DNA from 2 places in the Amycolatopsis heterodermiae genome. Region 1 is predicted to be linked to the other one. Evidence: riboswitches for the same ligand, from Rfam matches in the RefSeq annotation. Region 1 holds a riboswitch; the other holds the start of a gene.
The links. Region 1 has a riboswitch for S-adenosylmethionine ahead of VA596_RS29120 (aminotransferase class V-fold PLP-dependent enzyme). Riboswitches for the same ligand answer to the same signal wherever they lie in the genome.

Region 1 (7,817 bases):
GGCCGGGCGGTTGCCCAGCAGCGCCGGCGTCAGCGGATCGGCGGCGAACAGGGCTTCGACGAACTCGTCGGCGAGTTCGGTGACCGCGGTCATGGGCAGGACCCCCAGCGTCGATGGTGTGCTCGTCCGCGACCCTAACGGAGATCACCGACAGGAACGCGCGTCCGTTCGCCGGGGGCGGACGGGCTTCGGCGCGGGCCGATCGGCGAGGCGGTAGCGTGCACCGAGTGGCTGTGACCGATCCCGTGGATACCCGCCTGCTCGCCGCGCTCGCCGAGCTGGGCAAGGCGGCCGTGCACGAGCTCGCGGCCAAGGTCGGCATGGATCCCCGCGAAGTCGCCTACCGGCTGGTCGCGCTGTCCGGCAGTGGGCTGCCGCTGCTCGTCGGCGTCGAAAGTGACCCGAACGGGCTGCGCGCGGCCATCGCGGGCTCACCGCCGTCGTGGGCGAACCGGCCGCCCGGCTCGCAGCAGTTCCCGGCGCAGGCCCCGCCGTCCCACCCGGTGCCGCAGATGCCGCCGCCGCAGAACGTGCAGGGTGTGCCCTCGGGGCCGTACAACGTGCAAGGTGCGCCGTCAGGGCCGTACAACGTCCAGGGCACGCCGTCCGGGCGCTATCCCGGCCCGCCGCCCCGGCCGCCACAGCAGCAGCAGTTCGCCCCGCCGCGGCCCGACCCCGTGGTGAGCACGTGGGGCGTGCCCCAGACGGCGTCCTGGGCCCGCGGCGACGAACCCTCGCGCGCCGGGGGCGCTCCCGGCGGCAAGAAGGGCCGGCTCGGCGAGGTCATGGAGACCCAGGGGCTGGAGGGCGAGCAGCTGACGGTGCAGCTGCTCGAGGTCCAGGACCCGGCGGACTTCCTGTTCGGCGCGGCCGGCTACCGCCTGGAAGAGGGCGAACGCTCGGTGGTCGTGCACACGGAGATCACCAACCGCGGCGCGATCCCGTTCGCGTCCCTGCCGGACAACTACCTCGAGCTGCTCACCGCCGACGGCCAGGCGGTCGGCAAGGCCCCGGTGTCGCTGACCTCGCGGCCGCCGCACAAGATCGGCGTCAAACCGGGCGAAACCCTGGGCGGCCACACGGTTTACGTGCTGCCGGACACCACCCGCGTGGTCTCGGTCCGCTGGAGCCCGCGGCCGGAACCCGACGAGCGCACGCTCACCTGGTCGATCGAGGATTAATAGCTCTCGTCCTGCAGGAGCTTCAGCGCGTTCGCCAGGTCGTCCGGGTACTCCGACTCGAACTGGACCCAGCGGCCGTCGGCCGGGTGGGCGAACCCCAGCGTCTTCGCGTGCAGCCACTGCCGGTTCAGCCCGAGCTTGCGGGCCAGCACCGGGTCCGCGCCGTAGGTCAGGTCGCCGACGCACGGGTGCTTCAACGCCGAGAAGTGGACGCGGATCTGGTGCGTCCGCCCGGTTTCGAGCTTGATGTGCGCCAGCGACGCCGAGCGGAACGCCTCGACGACCTCGTAGTGCGTCACGCTCGGGCGGCCACCCTGGACCACCGCGAACTTGTAGTCGTGGCGGGGATGGCGGTCGATCGGCGCGTCGATCGTGCCGCGGGTCGGGTCCGGGTGGCCCTGGACGATCGCGTGGTAGCCCTTGTCGACCGTGCGTTCCTTGAACGCCCGCTTGAGCACGGTGTACGCGTGCTCGCTCTTGGCCACCACCATGACGCCGGTGGTGCCCGCGTCGAGCCGGTGCACCACGCCCTGGCGCTCGGCCGCGCCCGACGTCGCGATGCGCAGGCCGGCCGCGGCGAGACCGCCGACCACCGTCGGGCCGGTCCAGCCCGGGCTCGGGTGCACGGCGACGCCGACCGGCTTGGAGATCACGACGATGTCGTCGTCGTCGTGGAGGATCTGCATGCCTTCGACCGGCTCGGCGACGACCTCGACCGGGTTCGCCGGCTCCGGGAGCGTGACCTCCAGCAGGCCGCCGGCAGCCAGCCTGTCCGACTTGCCCGCCGGGCGGCCGTCCAGCAGCACGTCCCCGGATTCGGCGAGCTCCGCGACGACCGTGCGGGACAGCCCGAGCATCTTGGCGAGGCCGGCGTCGACCCGCATCCCGTCGAGCCCGTCGGGCACCGGGAGCATCCGCGAGCTCACGCCTGGTCCTCTTTCTTCTTCTTGTCCTTGGTGGAGGTGCCGTCGTAGTCCTTGCCCAGCAGGGACAGCAGCACGATCAGCGCGCCGCCGACGCAGATCGCCGAGTCGGCGATGTTGAAGATCGCGAAGCCCTTGCCGTTGGGGGCGAACGCCGAGATGAAGTCGACGACGTGACCCTGCAGCCCGCCGGGCGCGCGGAAGATGCGGTCGGTGAGGTTGCCCAGGGCCCCGGCCAGCACCAGGCCGAGGCCGATCGCCCAGCCGATCGAGCGCAGCCGCCGCGACAGCCAGATGATCGCGATGACGACGGCGACCGCGACCAGCGCCAGCACCCACGTCATCCCGGTGGCCATCGAGAACGCGGCACCCGGGTTGCGGATCACCTGCAGGTAGATCAGCCCGCCGAGGATCCGGAGCGGCTCCTTGCCCTCGAGGTTGGCGGCGACCAGGTTCTTCGTGACCAGGTCGATCGCCCAGAACACGACCGCGACGGCGAACACCCAGCCCACACGGCGCTTCGGCAGCTGCTTCGCCGGGGTTTCCGGCGTCTCCGGCACGGGCTCGGGCACCGCCTCGGCGGCGGCGTCGGTGTCGGGTTCGGAGTGGCTGGGCTCGGTGCTCACCGCTCCATTGTCCACGCCTGGTCAGACCGCGTCGGCGGCAGTGTCACGGGGGCGCCGCAGGAGGACCGCGAACGCGCCGGCGAACAGCACGCCCGCCGCGCTCAGCGTGCCGGTCACCGGAGTCGGGAGCAGCGCACTGACCAGCACGAACACCACGGTCACGGCGAGCACCGGCCAGCTGCGCTCGTAGGCCGCCAGCACCAGCAGCCCCAGTGCCGCGACGAGCTCGCCCCGGACGTCGCCGGGCAGCCGCAGTTCCACGGCGCCGACCAGGTCGAGCAGCGGAAGGGCCACCAGCGCGCCCATGGTGCCGAGCACGAACCGGACGGGCCGCGGCGGTGTCCCGGCCCGGCGCAGGCCCAGCCAGTACCAGCCCGCGACGGCGAGCACCACGCAGGCGAGGCCGACGAGCCAGCCGAGCGCCGCCGGGGGCACCACGTCCACCGCGAGGGCGCCGGTCGAGTACCAGCCGCCGTCGGCGAGGCCGGTACCGCCGACCCCGCCGGTTCCCAGCCCGTGGAGCTCCTGGGTCATCGGATAGGCGCGCATGTTCACGAACTCGCCGGTCGCCGGAGCGGCCGGGACCAGCGCGACCACGGCCATCACGAGCTGGGCGAACCCCAGCGCCGCCAACGGGAACCAGGACCTTCGCGAACTCCCCATCCGGGCAGGATAGCGGCGAACGCCCCGGCGACGAGCACGGTCGCGGAGATCAGCGCACCCGGCAGGTCCGCGATCGCGACGGCCACCACCCCGGCGACGACGGCCACCGCGAGCACCAGCGGACTGCGTTCGTACCAGGCGACCAGCGCGAGCCCGAGCGTCACGAGCAGCGGGCCGCGGGTGGCCGCGTCCCAGCCGAACTGGCTGAACAGCAGCAGGTCCACCAGCGGCACGCCGGCGAGCACACCGGCCGCGATCGCCACCACGGGTTTCGCGCCCAGCCGACGGGCGACGGCGTACCAGCCCACGACCGCGAGGAACGCGGCCATGAGCAGGATCTGCCACGCCGGACCGGTGCCCCCGGCGTACGCGCGGGCCATGTCGGCGGCGCTGAGGAACTGCGTGCGCCCGGACCCTTCGATCCGGAAGCCGAACAGGCCCTCGTAGTACCGCCCCGCCGACGGCAGGTTCTCCGAGATTTCCGCGGCCACGGCCGACCGGTGGAACAGCTCGGCCGTGACCAGGACCAGTTCTGCGAAACCCAGCAACGCCAACGGAACCCAGTGCCTCCCCATCGGCCCAGGTTAACCCTCAGCAGAACGGCGGCAGCTCCCGCGGGTCGCCGGCCGGGGCCCAGCGGCCGTCCGCCTTGGTGTACTCCCAGCGGGCGCCGCGGGCGACGATCTGGCGCAGGGCCAGCAGCACGCGGTCGACGTGCTCCTCGGTGCTGCCCAGGCCGAGGCTGACGCGCACCGCCTGCCGGCCTTCGCCGCCGGTGACGCCGATCAGGCGCCGGGCCGCGATGTGAGCGCAGAAGGCACCGTCGCGGACGCCGATGCCGTACTCCGCCGAGAGAACGGCCGCGAGCCAGCCCGGGTCGAAGCCGTCGACGACGAAGCTGACCGTGCCGACGCGGTCGACCGGCGCGTCGAACAGCCGCAGCTCGGCGCAGCCCGGGATGCTTTCGAGCCCCTTGCGCAGCCGGGTGAGCAGGGCCTGCTCGTGCGCTTCGACGGCGTCCCAGTTCCGGCTGAGGGTTTCGCACGCGACGCCGAGCGCGTACACGCCGACGGTGTTGGGGGAACCGGCTTCGTGACGCTCGGGGCCGGTGTTCCAGACGACGGCGTCCTCGGTGACGAGCTTGGTCGCGCCGCCGCCGGCGAGGTACGGCCGGGCGGCGCGCAGCCAGTCGGCGCGGCCGATCAGCGCGCCGGCGCCGAAGGGCGCGTACAGCTTGTGGCCGGACAGCGCGACGTAGTCGACGTCCAGCTCCTTGATCGAGACGCGGCGGTGCGGCGCGAGCTGCGCGGCGTCGAGGGCGATCCGGGCGCCGTGCTTCCGGGCCACCGCCGCGATTTCCGCCACCGGGAGCAGCTCGCCGGTCACGTTGGACGCGCCCGTGACGACGAACAGCCGGGGCCCCTGCGGGGATTCCGCGAGGGCTTCGTCCACAGCGGACACTGCGGCGAGCCGGGTGCGCGGGGTCGGGATCCGGCGGACGTTCGGGCCCCGCCACGGAAGCAGCGCGGCGTGGTGCTCGGTGTCGAACACGACCACCGAGGTGCGCGGCGGGAGGCTGCGGGCGAGCAGGTTGAAGGAATCGGTGGTGTTGCGGGTGAACACGACCGTGTCGGTCTTCCGCGCGCCGACGAACCGGCGCAGGGTGTCGCGGGTGCGCTCGTAGAGCTTGGTGGAGACCTGGGACGCGAAGCCCGCGCCGCGGTGGACGCTGGCGTACCAGGGCAGGAACTCGTCGACGGCCGAGCGCACGGCGTCGAGACACGGCGCGCTCGCGGCGTGGTCGAGGTTGGCGTAGCCGATGTCGCCGCCGGTGACGAGCGGGACCCGCAGCGAGGCACCCGCGACCGTCGGAACAGCCTGCGGCGCAAGGGTTTCGGGTGTGCTGGTGCGGTCGATGGCGAGAGTCATCGGTGCCTCCTCGGCGATCCGGGGGACCCCGGCGAGGGGCCCGCGCTTGCCGGTCGCACGGCGCGACCGACCCGGTCCTCACCCGGGGCACCCCACCGCGGAAGGAGGGTTGCCGGCCAGCAAGCCGGGGCTTGACGCTGGCACTCATGACCTGACACAGAAGGTAACCGAGAATCGGCGCGGCGGCCAGACCCCTCCTCACATTTTGAGACGCCGCCCACAAGTCCAGCAGGATCCGAGAAGGGTCAGAGCTTCGCGCGAAAGTGGCCCGGCAGCTGCGTCACCATGCGGTCGGCGAGGTGCGTCGCGGTGCCGGTGTACTGGTCCGCGCCCGCCGTGAAAAGCCAGCCGCCCAACGTCTTCCCGTCGATCGGCTCGCCGTGCGCCACCGCGACCGTCGTCGAAAGCTGGCTGTAGGCGAGGCCGCTCCAGTTCGCGGCGGGCTCGTCGGGCAGCGTCCAGAGCGTGAAGTGCACGTGGGCGCCGGTGCTGCTGCCGCCACACGGGAGGGCGTTGCCGGTCGACCCGAGCACGTCGCCGGCCTCGACCTGCTCACCGTCGGTGACCTTGATGCCCTCCATGTGGTAGTACCCGGTGCGCCAGCCGCCGGCGTGGTCGATGGCCACCCAGTCGCCGCCCGCGCAGTGCTGCAGGTGGACCGTCCCGGCCAGCGGCGCCCGCACGGTCTTGTCGGCCGGGCTGAGGTCGAGGGCGTTCTTCACGCCGGTACTGCCGTCGTCGGAGTGGATGCCGGCCGAGTACACCTGCTGCCCCGCCTTGAACGGCAGCGCCAGCACCGGGAACGGTCCCGCTTCGGCGGCCGCGTCCGGGACGGCGGCAAGCCCGAGCCCCAGGACCGCTGCCGCGACCAGGCCGGCTGCGCGCACGTGAAGTTTCCTCACCCTGCGTACTCCTTTGGCTTAATGCTCACCCATTCGAGCTAACAAATGGAGCGCAGAGTAAGCCAAAAGGAGGAACGCGGGGAAGATCTTGGTGCGGGTTGTTCACCCTCGCGGGAAAAGATCACCAGGTAGGCGGGAAGATCGGACAAGCACTGGACAACGGGTGGTCAGAGGCCCGACTCGCCGCGCCAGCGGGCCAGGCGTCCCGCGCGGTCCACCGCGCGCAGCCTGCGCTCCACGTCGTCGCGGACCGTGGCTGTCGTGACCACCAGGAGTTGGTCGTGCTCCTGCAGGCGGCTCGTCTTCTGCGGGGTGAAGCCCGCGCCCTCGCGGACGACCAGGCTGACCGTCGCGCCCACTGGGAGGCGCAGCTCGGACAGGTAGACGCCGTGCAGCTTCGAGCCCGGCTGGATGCGGACCTGCAGCAGCTCGGCGCCCAGCTCGTCCAGCGGCGCGGAGTCGACGTCGATCTCGTACGCCTCGGACTTCTTCGACAGCCCGAGCCAGCGCGCGAGCGGCCCGAGGGTCGCGCCCTGGAGCAGGGTCAGCACGATGACCAGCACGAACACCGCGTCGACCAGGCGCTGGGCGCCCGGCAGGCCCTCGGACAGCGGGATCATCGCGAGCACGATCGGCACCGCGCCGCGCAGGCCGGCCCACGACAGGAACGCCTGTTCCCGCCAGGGCAGCCGGAACGGCAGCATCGACAGCACCACCGAGATCGGCCGCGCCAGCAGCAGCACGACCGCACCCGCGACCAGCCCCGGCACCAGCGTCTCGAGCAGCCGGCTCGGCGACGCGAACAGCCCGAGCAGCACGAACAGCCCGATCTGCGCCAGCCAGCCCAGGCCTTCGGCGAACGACAGGGTGTCCGAGCGGTGCGGCAGCCGCGAGTTGCCCAGCACCAGCGCGGCGACGTACGTGGCGAGCAGCCCCGACGCGTGCAGCAGCTGCCCGGACGAGTACGCGACGACGCACACCGCGACCGTGGCCAGCGGGTACAGGCCGGTCGCCGGGAGCGCCGCCCGCCGCAGCGCGATCCCGCCGAGCCAGCCGAACGCCAGCCCGATCGCCAGGCCCGCCGCAAGTTCGTAGACCGCCAGGAACGGCAGCGTCCAGTCCACAGTGGTGCCCTCGGCCAGCACCACGACGGCGATGTAGGCCGGCGCGTCGTTGATGCCGGACTCCAGCTCCAGCGCGCCGACCAGGCGCTTGCCGATCCCGGCCGTGCGCAGCACCGAGAAGACCGCCGCCGCGTCGGTCGACGAGAGGACCGCGCCCCACAGCAGCGCCAGCCGCCAGTCGAGGCCCAGCAGCCAGTGCAGGGCCGCGCCGGTGACCGCGATGCTCACCACGACGGCCACTGTGGACAGTACGATTCCGATGCCCAGTGAGGGTTTCACCGCCGACCACCGGGTCGTCAGCCCGCCTTCGGCGAGGATCATGACGAGCGCGGCGAGGCCGAGCGACTGGGTCAGGCCGGGGTTGTCGAAGCGGATGCCGAAACCGGCTTCCCCCAGCACGACGCCGATGCCGAGGTAGAGCAGCAGCGAGGGCAGGCCGAGCCGGATCGAGACGCGCACGGCGAGCACG
Region 2 (7,817 bases), on a different contig from region 1:
TGTCGGGCACCTGGGAAGCGGCGGTGCTGGCGGCGCAGGAGGTCGGGCCGGACCGGGTGCGCGTGGTCGACTCGCGCACGACCGCGATGGGCCTCGGGTTCGCCGCGCTGCACGCCGCGGACGCCGCGGCGGCCGGAGCGGATCCGAAGGCGGTCGAGGCGGCGGCGATGACCGCGGCCAAGTGCTCGTCGACGTTGTTCGTCGTGGAAACCCTGGAGTACCTGCGCCGCGGGGGCCGGATCGGCCCGGCCGCGGCGCTGCTCGGGACGGCGCTGGCGGTGAAGCCGGTGCTGCACATGTCCGACGGCCGGATCCTGCCGCTGGAGAAGGTCCGCACCATGAACCGGGCGATCGCGCGGCTGGTCGAGCTGGCGGCCCGGGCCGCGGACGACGACGACGTCGAGCTCGCCGTCCACCACCTGGCCTCGCCGGACCGGGCGGTCGAGCTGGCGAACCGGCTGGAGGAGGCAGTGCCCCGGTCGGGGGGCTGCGTGGTCTCCGAGCTGGGTGCGGTGATCGGCGCGCACACCGGGCCCGGTGTGCTGGGTGTGGTGGTGCAGCGCACGGTGCCGGCCCGGCCGGACGCCTGACCCTCCAGCATCTCATCCGGGTACGACGAAAACGGCCGCACCCGGACCGGGCCGGCGGGATCCATCCACAACACCCCGGTTGTCCACAGGACGCGGCGGCGCCCCTGTCGACGCCTCCCCGCGACCCCTAACGTCGATCGTGTGTTCGAGCAGCCCGCCCGGGATCCGGGCCTCCCCGTCAACGACCGGCTCGCCTGGCTGGCCGACCAGCTCTCGCCCGACGCGAGCACGGTCGGGCCGGGCGGCCGGCTGGTCCGGCGCTGGCTGCCGGGCGGAGCGACCGGCGCCGGCCGTCGCCGCTGGGCGATCGCCGGTGTCTTCGCGGCCGTCGTGCTGCTCGTCCTCGGCTCGGTCGCGCTGCTGGGCGGCCGTCCGGCCCCCGAGCCACCGCCTCCGCTGCCGAGCGCGAGACCCGCGGGTGAAGCGGCGGCGGCGCCGAAGGCCGGTCTCGTCGTCAGCGTGATCGGCCGCGTCCGGTCGCCCGGCCTGGTCACCGTGCCCCAGGGCTCGCGGGTCGCGGACGTCCTGCGGGCCGCCGGGGGAGCCGACCCCGGCGCGGACCTCAGCGCGGTGAACCTCGCGCGCAAGGTGACCGACGGCGAACAGCTCGCGGTCGGGATCCCGGCGCCCGCGGCACCACCCGGCGTCCCCGAAGGCGGCGGCGGGAAGGTCGACCTCAACGCGGCGAGCCCGGACCAGCTGGACACGCTGCCCGGTGTCGGCGAGGTGATGGCCAAGCGGATCGTCCAGTGGCGCACGGAGCACGGCGGATTCACGAAGGTCGAGCAACTGCGCGACGTCGACGGCATCGGCGAAAGCAAGTTCGAGAAGCTCCGCGAGCAGGTGACGGTCGGATGAGCACACTTCCCACGACCGACACCCGGCAGGACATGCGGCTGGTCCCGGCGGCCCTCGCGTGCTGGCTAGCCGCCCTGTCCGGGCTCCTGTTCGGCTGGTGGACGGCGGTCGCCGTCGGCCTCACGTCGGCAGCCTTGGCCGGGGTGGTGCTCTGGTGGGCTCGTGGCCGGTCACGGGCGCTCGGCGCGGCAGCGGCCCTGCTGGTGCTCGGCCTGGTCGCCGCCGGTCCGGTCGCCTCGCGGATCCGCGACGCCGAGCAGGACGCCCTGCGCGCGGCCTCGGCCCAGGGGCTGCCCGCGACGCTCAGGGTGGTCGTCGCGGAACGGCCGAGGCCGGTGCGGAGCGCGGGCTACGCGGATCAGCAGGCAGGCGCCCGGTCCGTGGTGCTTTCCGCCGACGTGCGCACGGCGTCCGTCGACGGGCAGTCCGTCGTGTCGTCCGGGCGGGTCCTGCTGCTCGCACCGGTCGCGGAGTGGGCGGGCATGTTGCCGGGCCGGGAGGTTCGGGTGGCGGGCCTGCTGATGCCGCCGCGTGGTCCGGACCTCACCGTGGCGGTGCTGTCCGTGCGTGGTCCGCCGGGTGAGCCGGGTCCGGCGCCGTGGTGGCAGGAGACCGCGGCCGGGCTGCGATCCGGCCTGCACGACCTGAGCCAGAGCCTGCCGGATGAACCCGCGGGCCTGCTGCCGGGCCTGGTCCTGGGCGACACGAGCGCGTTGTCACCCCGGATCGAGCAGGAGTTCGTCACGGCGGGCCTCGCTCACCTGACCGCGGTCAGCGGGGGAAACCTCGCCGTCGCGTGTGGTGCGGTCCTGCTCCTGCTGCGCGTACTTCGGCTGGGCCCTCGGCTGTCGGCCGTGGCGGCCGGGCTGTGCCTGGTGGGGTTCCTGGTCCTGGTCGGCCCCGAACCGAGCGTGCTGCGCGCCGGGGTCATGGCGGCGGTCGCGTTGTTGGCCCTGGCGTTGGGACGGCGGGGTTCGGCGTTGCCCGCGCTGGCCTTCGCGGTGTGCGTGCTCGTGGTGGCGGACCCGGCGATGGCCACGGACTTCGGGTTCGCGTTGTCGGTCTTCGCCACGGCCGGGCTCGTGCTGCTGGCCCCGCGCTGGGCCGGGGTGCTGGTCCGTCGCGGCGTCCCACCGGGCTTCGCCGAAGGACTGGCCGTACCGCTCGCCGCCTTCGTGGTGACGGCGCCGGTGCTGGCGGGGATGGCGGGCACGGTGAGCCTGGTGTCGGTGGTGACCAACATCCTCGCCGCACCCGTCGTCGCCCCGGCCACGGTGCTCGGGGTGCTGGCGACGGTCACCGGGCCCTGGTGGCCGGGAGCCGGGACGTTCCTGGTGCACCTCGCCGGTCCGGAGGCCGAGTGGCTGATCTTCGTGGCGCGGCACGGCGCGCGGGCACCGGGCGCGGTCGTGGCCTGGCCCGGCGGCTGGGCGGGCGCGCTGCTCGCGGCCGGCGTGCTCGCGGTCCTGGTGTTCGCTGTGCGATACCGGCGGATCCGGGTGCTCCTGGCGATCCTCGTCGTCGGTGCGCTGCTGGTGTTCGTGCCGGTGCGGGTGCTCGCACCGGCGTGGCCGCCGCGGAGCTGGGCGATGGTCGAGTGCGACGTCGGCCAGGGTGACGCCGTCGTGCTGGCGACGTCGGAGCCGGGGCGGGCGGTCGTGGTGGATACCGGGCCCGAGCCGGGGCCGGTCGACGAGTGCCTGCACCGGCTGTCGGTCGACCGGATCCCGTTGCTGATCCTGAGCCACCTGCACGCCGACCACATCGGTGGGCTCGCGTCGGTCTTCGACGGCCGGTCGGTCGGCGGCATCGCCGTCGGGCCGGGGCGTGCGCCGGACTGGGCGTGGCGGCAGGTGGCCGCGGAGGCGTCCCGCGAAGGGGTGCCGTTGGTGGAGCTGAGCCCGGGAGAGCGGGTCGACCTACCCGGCCTGGCACTCGACGTGCTCGGGCCGCGTTACGTGCCGTCGCGCTCGGCCGGCGCGCAGGACGGCACGACGATCAACAACAGCTCGGTCGTCCTGCGGGCGGAGACGGCGGCCGGTCGCGTGCTCATGACAGGCGACGTCGAGCTGGCGGCGCAGGCCGATCTCCTGGCCGATGTCGGCGACCTGAAAGCGGAGGTTCTCAAGGTGCCACACCACGGTTCGCGCTACTCGCTGCCGGCGTTCCTCGCCGCGGTGGCCCCACGGACGGCGCTCATCAGCGTGGGCGCGGGCAACACCTACGGCCACCCGAGCAAGTCCACAGTGGACACACTGACAGCGCTCGGAGCCCTGGTGACCCGGACCGACGTGGACGGCGACACAGCGGTGGTGCCGGACCCGTCAGGCCCGGCGATAGCCCGCCGAGGTGAGCCACGCGGCCCGCCTCACTGACTTCCGTTGTCCCGCACCGCGTTCCCGCCGGGGCGAGCCTGGGCTCGCCCCGGCGGGGGAGACGTCAGTAGCCGAGGGCCTCGTTCACGGCCGCGGCCGACGCCGGCACGGTGGCCTTCGGGCCCACGTGGTTCTCGATGGCGTCGAGGGTCTTGAGGCCGTCGCCGGTGATGAGGAGCACCGTCTCGGCGTCCGGGTCCAGCTTGCCCGTCTCGACCAGCTTCTTCGCCGTGGCGACGGTGACCCCGCCGGCCGTCTCGGTGAATATGCCCTCGGTGCGGGCCAGCAGCCGGATGCCCTCGACGACCTCCTCGTCGGTGACGTCCTCGATCGAGCCGCCGGTGCGGTTGACGATGTCGAGCACGTACGGGCCGTCGGCCGGGTTGCCGATCGCCAGCGAGCGGGCGATGGTGTCCGGCTTCACCGGCTGGACGACGTCGTGGCCGGCGCGGAACGCGGCCGACACCGGCGAGCAGCCGGTGGCCTGGGCGCCGAACACCTTGTACGGGCTGGCGTCCACGAGGCCGAGCTGGCCCAGCTCGCGGAAACCCTTGTCCACCTTGGTGAGCTGCGAACCGGAGGCGATCGGCACGACGATCTGCGGCGGGATCCGCCAGCCGAGCTGCTCGGCGACCTCGAAGGCGAGCGTCTTCGAACCCTCGGAGTAGTACGGGCGGACGTTGACGTTCACGAAGGCCCAGCTCGGGTGCTCGCCGGCCAGCTGGGTGGCGAGGCGGTTGACGTCGTCGTAGTTGCCGTCGACGGCGATGAGGTCGCCGTCGTAGACCGCGGTGGTGAGGATCTTGGCGCGCTCGAGGGTCTTCGGGATCAGCACGACCGACTTCCAGCCCGCGCGGGCCGCGGCGGCGGCGACGGCGTTGGCCAGGTTGCCGGTCGAGGGACAGGCGAGCACCTCGAAGCCGAACTCGCGGGCCGCGGCCAGCGCGACGGCGACGACGCGGTCCTTGAACGAGTGCGTCGGGTTGCCGGTGTCGTCCTTGACCCACACGCGCTTGAGGCCGAGCGCCTTGGCCAGGCGGTCGGCGCGGATCAGCCGGGTCGCGCCGGGCTCGGTGTTCGGGATCTCTTCGACGTTGGACGGAACCGGGAGGAGCTTCTTGTAGCGCCAGATGTTCTTGGGGCCGGCCTCGATGTCTTCGCGGCGGACGCGGCCGAAGTCGTAGGCGACCTCGAGCGGCGAGAAGTCTTCGGCGGAGACGAACTCGGGGGCGAGCGGCTGCCGGTGGCCCTCTTCCTTCGACACCAGTTCGACGGCCGGGCCGAGATCCGGGGTCTTGGTGGTGGAGGTCGTGCCGAGGGTTGCGGTCATCGCGAGGTTCCTTTCCTCATCTGCCCCGCCGAAGCGGGCCGGAATTGGCACCGTGGTCGTCAGCTACCCCGCGATCGCGGGATGACAGGCTGTACGCCGGTTGCCGGGGCTTCGTCGGGCCGTTCCCTCTGCCCCTCTGGATGAGCGGTATTCAGTTTTCGGCGCGCACCGGAACGAGCGCTGCCTCGAAGACACCGTACGACATGGCCCTCGGGCCGTGCCATGGTGGCCGCTCGACATCACCGGAGCGGGCGCACGATTGCGCAAGTGAGAGGATTCCGGGGTGACCGCGCAAGCCACCGCCCCGGCCCCGCTGCACCTGGTACTGGGTGAGGAAGAACTGCTGATCGAGCGGGCCGTCCGTGACACGCTCGCCGCCGCCCGCGCGGTGGACGCGACGGCCGAGCTGACGCGGGCGCGGGTGTCCGATCTCACAGCGCCTGAGCTGGCCGAACTGGTCAGCCCGTCGCTGTTCAGCGAGGGCCGGGTGATCGTCCTCGAGTCGGCGCAGGACATCTCGCAGGAGCTGTCCGACGCCGTGGCGTCGTACCTGAAGGACCCGGCGGACGGCGTCGTGCTCGTCGTCGTGCACACCGGCGGCGGGCGCAGCAAGGCGGGCAAGACGCTCCCGGCGGTGCTCAAGAAGGCCGGCGCCGAGGTGACCGAGTGCCCGAAGCTGACCAAGCCCGCCGAGCGGGAGCAGTTCGTCCGCCACGAGGTGCGCCGGGCGGGCGGCAAGATCGACCCGGCCGGGGTCGCCGCGCTCATCGACGCCGTGGGCTCCGACCTGCGGGAACTGTCTTCCGCGGCCACGCAGCTCGTAGCGGACGCGGGTGGCGTCGTGGACGCCGACGCCGTCCACCGCTACCACCGCGGCCGGGCCGACGTGACCGGGTTCGCGGTGGCCGAGAAGGCGGTGAGCGGTGACCGCTCGGCGGCGCTGGAGTCGCTGCGCTGGGCGATGCAGCTCGGCGTCCCGCACGTCCTGGTCGCCGACGCGCTGGCCGACGCGGTCCGCACGATCGCCCGCGTCTCCGGCGCGGGCCGCGGCAACCCGAACCAGCTGGCCGGGGAGCTGGGCATGCCGCCGTGGAAGGTCCGCAAGGCCCAGGGCCAGTCCCGCGGCTGGAACCAGGACGGCCTCGCCACGGCGATGCGGGTGGTCGCCCGGCTGAACGCCGAGGTCAAGGGCGTCGCGGCGGACCCGGGCTACGCGCTGGAGCGCGCGGTCCTGCAGGTGGCGGCGGCCAAGGGCGATCGCTGAACATGAAGAAAGCCCCGGCCGGAGCCGGGGCTTCTCCAGAAATCAGTCGGTCGGCTCAGAGCGAGTTGACGCGCTTCGCGATCGCCGACTTCTTGTTGGCGGCCTGGTTGGCGTGGATGACGCCCTTCGAGACGGCCTTGTCCAGCTTCTGGGCGGCGTCGCGCTGCAGCTCGACGGCCTTGGCCTTGTCACCGGAGTCAGCGGCTTCGCGGACCTTGCGGATCGCGGTCTTCACCGAGGACCGGATCGCCTGGTTGCGCTGACGCGCCTTCTCGTTCGTGGTGATGCGCTTGATCTGCGACTTGATGTTGGCCATGAGGCGCTCCTGCTTTCACTCGGTGAGATTCGCCGCCGCGCTCGTGTGGCCCCGCGAAAGCGGGTTTCCTCCATGACGGAATGCCGCACGGCAACGAGCGTCAACCTTAACAGCCCAGCTCGGACCGCCCGCGACCGCGTCCGGCGAGGCGCGGATCACCGGGGGTACGGTGGACGGCGGTAGTGCCTAGGGTTCCGTCACCGGTCCGCCCCAGCCAGCAGGACAACCAGGAACCGGTGGGCCTGGTCCGAGCGGCACCGTCGGCGGGTCCGGAAGGCCTGCCGTTCATCTCACGGGACAAAAGCCTGGAGGACCCGGGTTTTCGCGCGCGTGAAAACCCGTAAGGGGTCCTGTGAACACCACCGCTCTGTCCTTCGTCGTCGTCGCGGCCGTCGTGCACGCCGCGTGGAACCTCGCCGCCAAGCGGATCCAGTCCGGCGGTACCCAGTTCGTCTGGCTCTACTACACGGTTTCCGCCGTCGCCCTGCTGCCGGTGACGGCCGTGCTGCTGGTCGTCGAACCGCAGCGTCCACAGTGGAGCTGGCTGCTGGCCGCGGCGGGCACGTCGGTGCTGCACGTCGCGTACGGCATCGTGCTGCAGCGCGGCTACCGCGTCGGCGACCTCTCCGTCGTCTACCCCGTCGCGCGGGGCACCGGGCCGCTGCTGTCGGTGCTGGCCGCCGTCCTGGTGCTCGGCGAACGGCCCGGCTGGCTAGGCCTGCTCGGCGCGTTCCTGGTGATCACCGGGGTGCTCGTGATCAGCACCGGCCGCCGGGGCGCCGCCGCGCACGACCCGGCCGCCGCCAAGGCCCGGCGCGCCGGGATCTTCTACGGCGTCCTGACCGGGGCCGTCATCGCCGGCTACACGCTCTGGGACGCGCACTCCGTGACCGGCATCGGCATGCCGCCGATCGTCTACCTCGGCCTCGGCACGCTCATCCAGAGCGGCGTGCTCCTGCCGAGCGCGCGGACCGGCCGTGCCGAGGTGACGCGGCTCTGGCGCGACCAGCGCCGTGAGGTGCTGATCGTCGGGCTGCTGTCGCCGATCGCCTACATCCTCGTGCTGTTCGCGCTGACGATGGCG

Region 2: linked by a shared signal. The riboswitch ahead of thrC (threonine synthase) and the one ahead of VA596_RS29120 (aminotransferase class V-fold PLP-dependent enzyme) in region 1 are both predicted to bind S-adenosylmethionine.

Annotation. Positions count from the first base shown of each region.
Region 1 covers NZ_JAYFSI010000007.1:287,895-295,711, forward strand. The annotation lists gene VA596_RS29090 (DUF885 domain-containing protein) at 1-93, opposite strand, end outside; gene VA596_RS29095 (AsnC family transcriptional regulator) at 228-1,181, shown strand; gene VA596_RS29100 (RluA family pseudouridine synthase) at 1,178-2,107, opposite strand; gene lspA (signal peptidase II) at 2,104-2,664, opposite strand; gene VA596_RS29110 (hypothetical protein) at 2,752-3,393, opposite strand; gene VA596_RS29115 (hypothetical protein) at 3,333-3,968, opposite strand; gene VA596_RS29120 (aminotransferase class V-fold PLP-dependent enzyme) at 3,985-5,322, opposite strand; SAM riboswitch class IV at 5,360-5,474, opposite strand; gene VA596_RS29125 (M23 family metallopeptidase) at 5,568-6,224, opposite strand; gene VA596_RS29130 (potassium/proton antiporter) at 6,392-7,817, opposite strand, start outside.
Region 2 covers NZ_JAYFSI010000016.1:125,756-133,572, reverse strand. The annotation lists gene VA596_RS44360 (DegV family protein) at 1-590, shown strand, start outside; gene VA596_RS44355 (ComEA family DNA-binding protein) at 732-1,448, shown strand; gene VA596_RS44350 (ComEC/Rec2 family competence protein) at 1,445-3,823, shown strand; gene thrC (threonine synthase) at 3,888-5,153, opposite strand; SAM riboswitch class I at 5,167-5,300, opposite strand; gene holA (DNA polymerase III subunit delta) at 5,437-6,417, shown strand; gene rpsT (30S ribosomal protein S20) at 6,473-6,733, opposite strand; gene VA596_RS44330 (DMT family transporter) at 7,086-7,817, shown strand, end outside.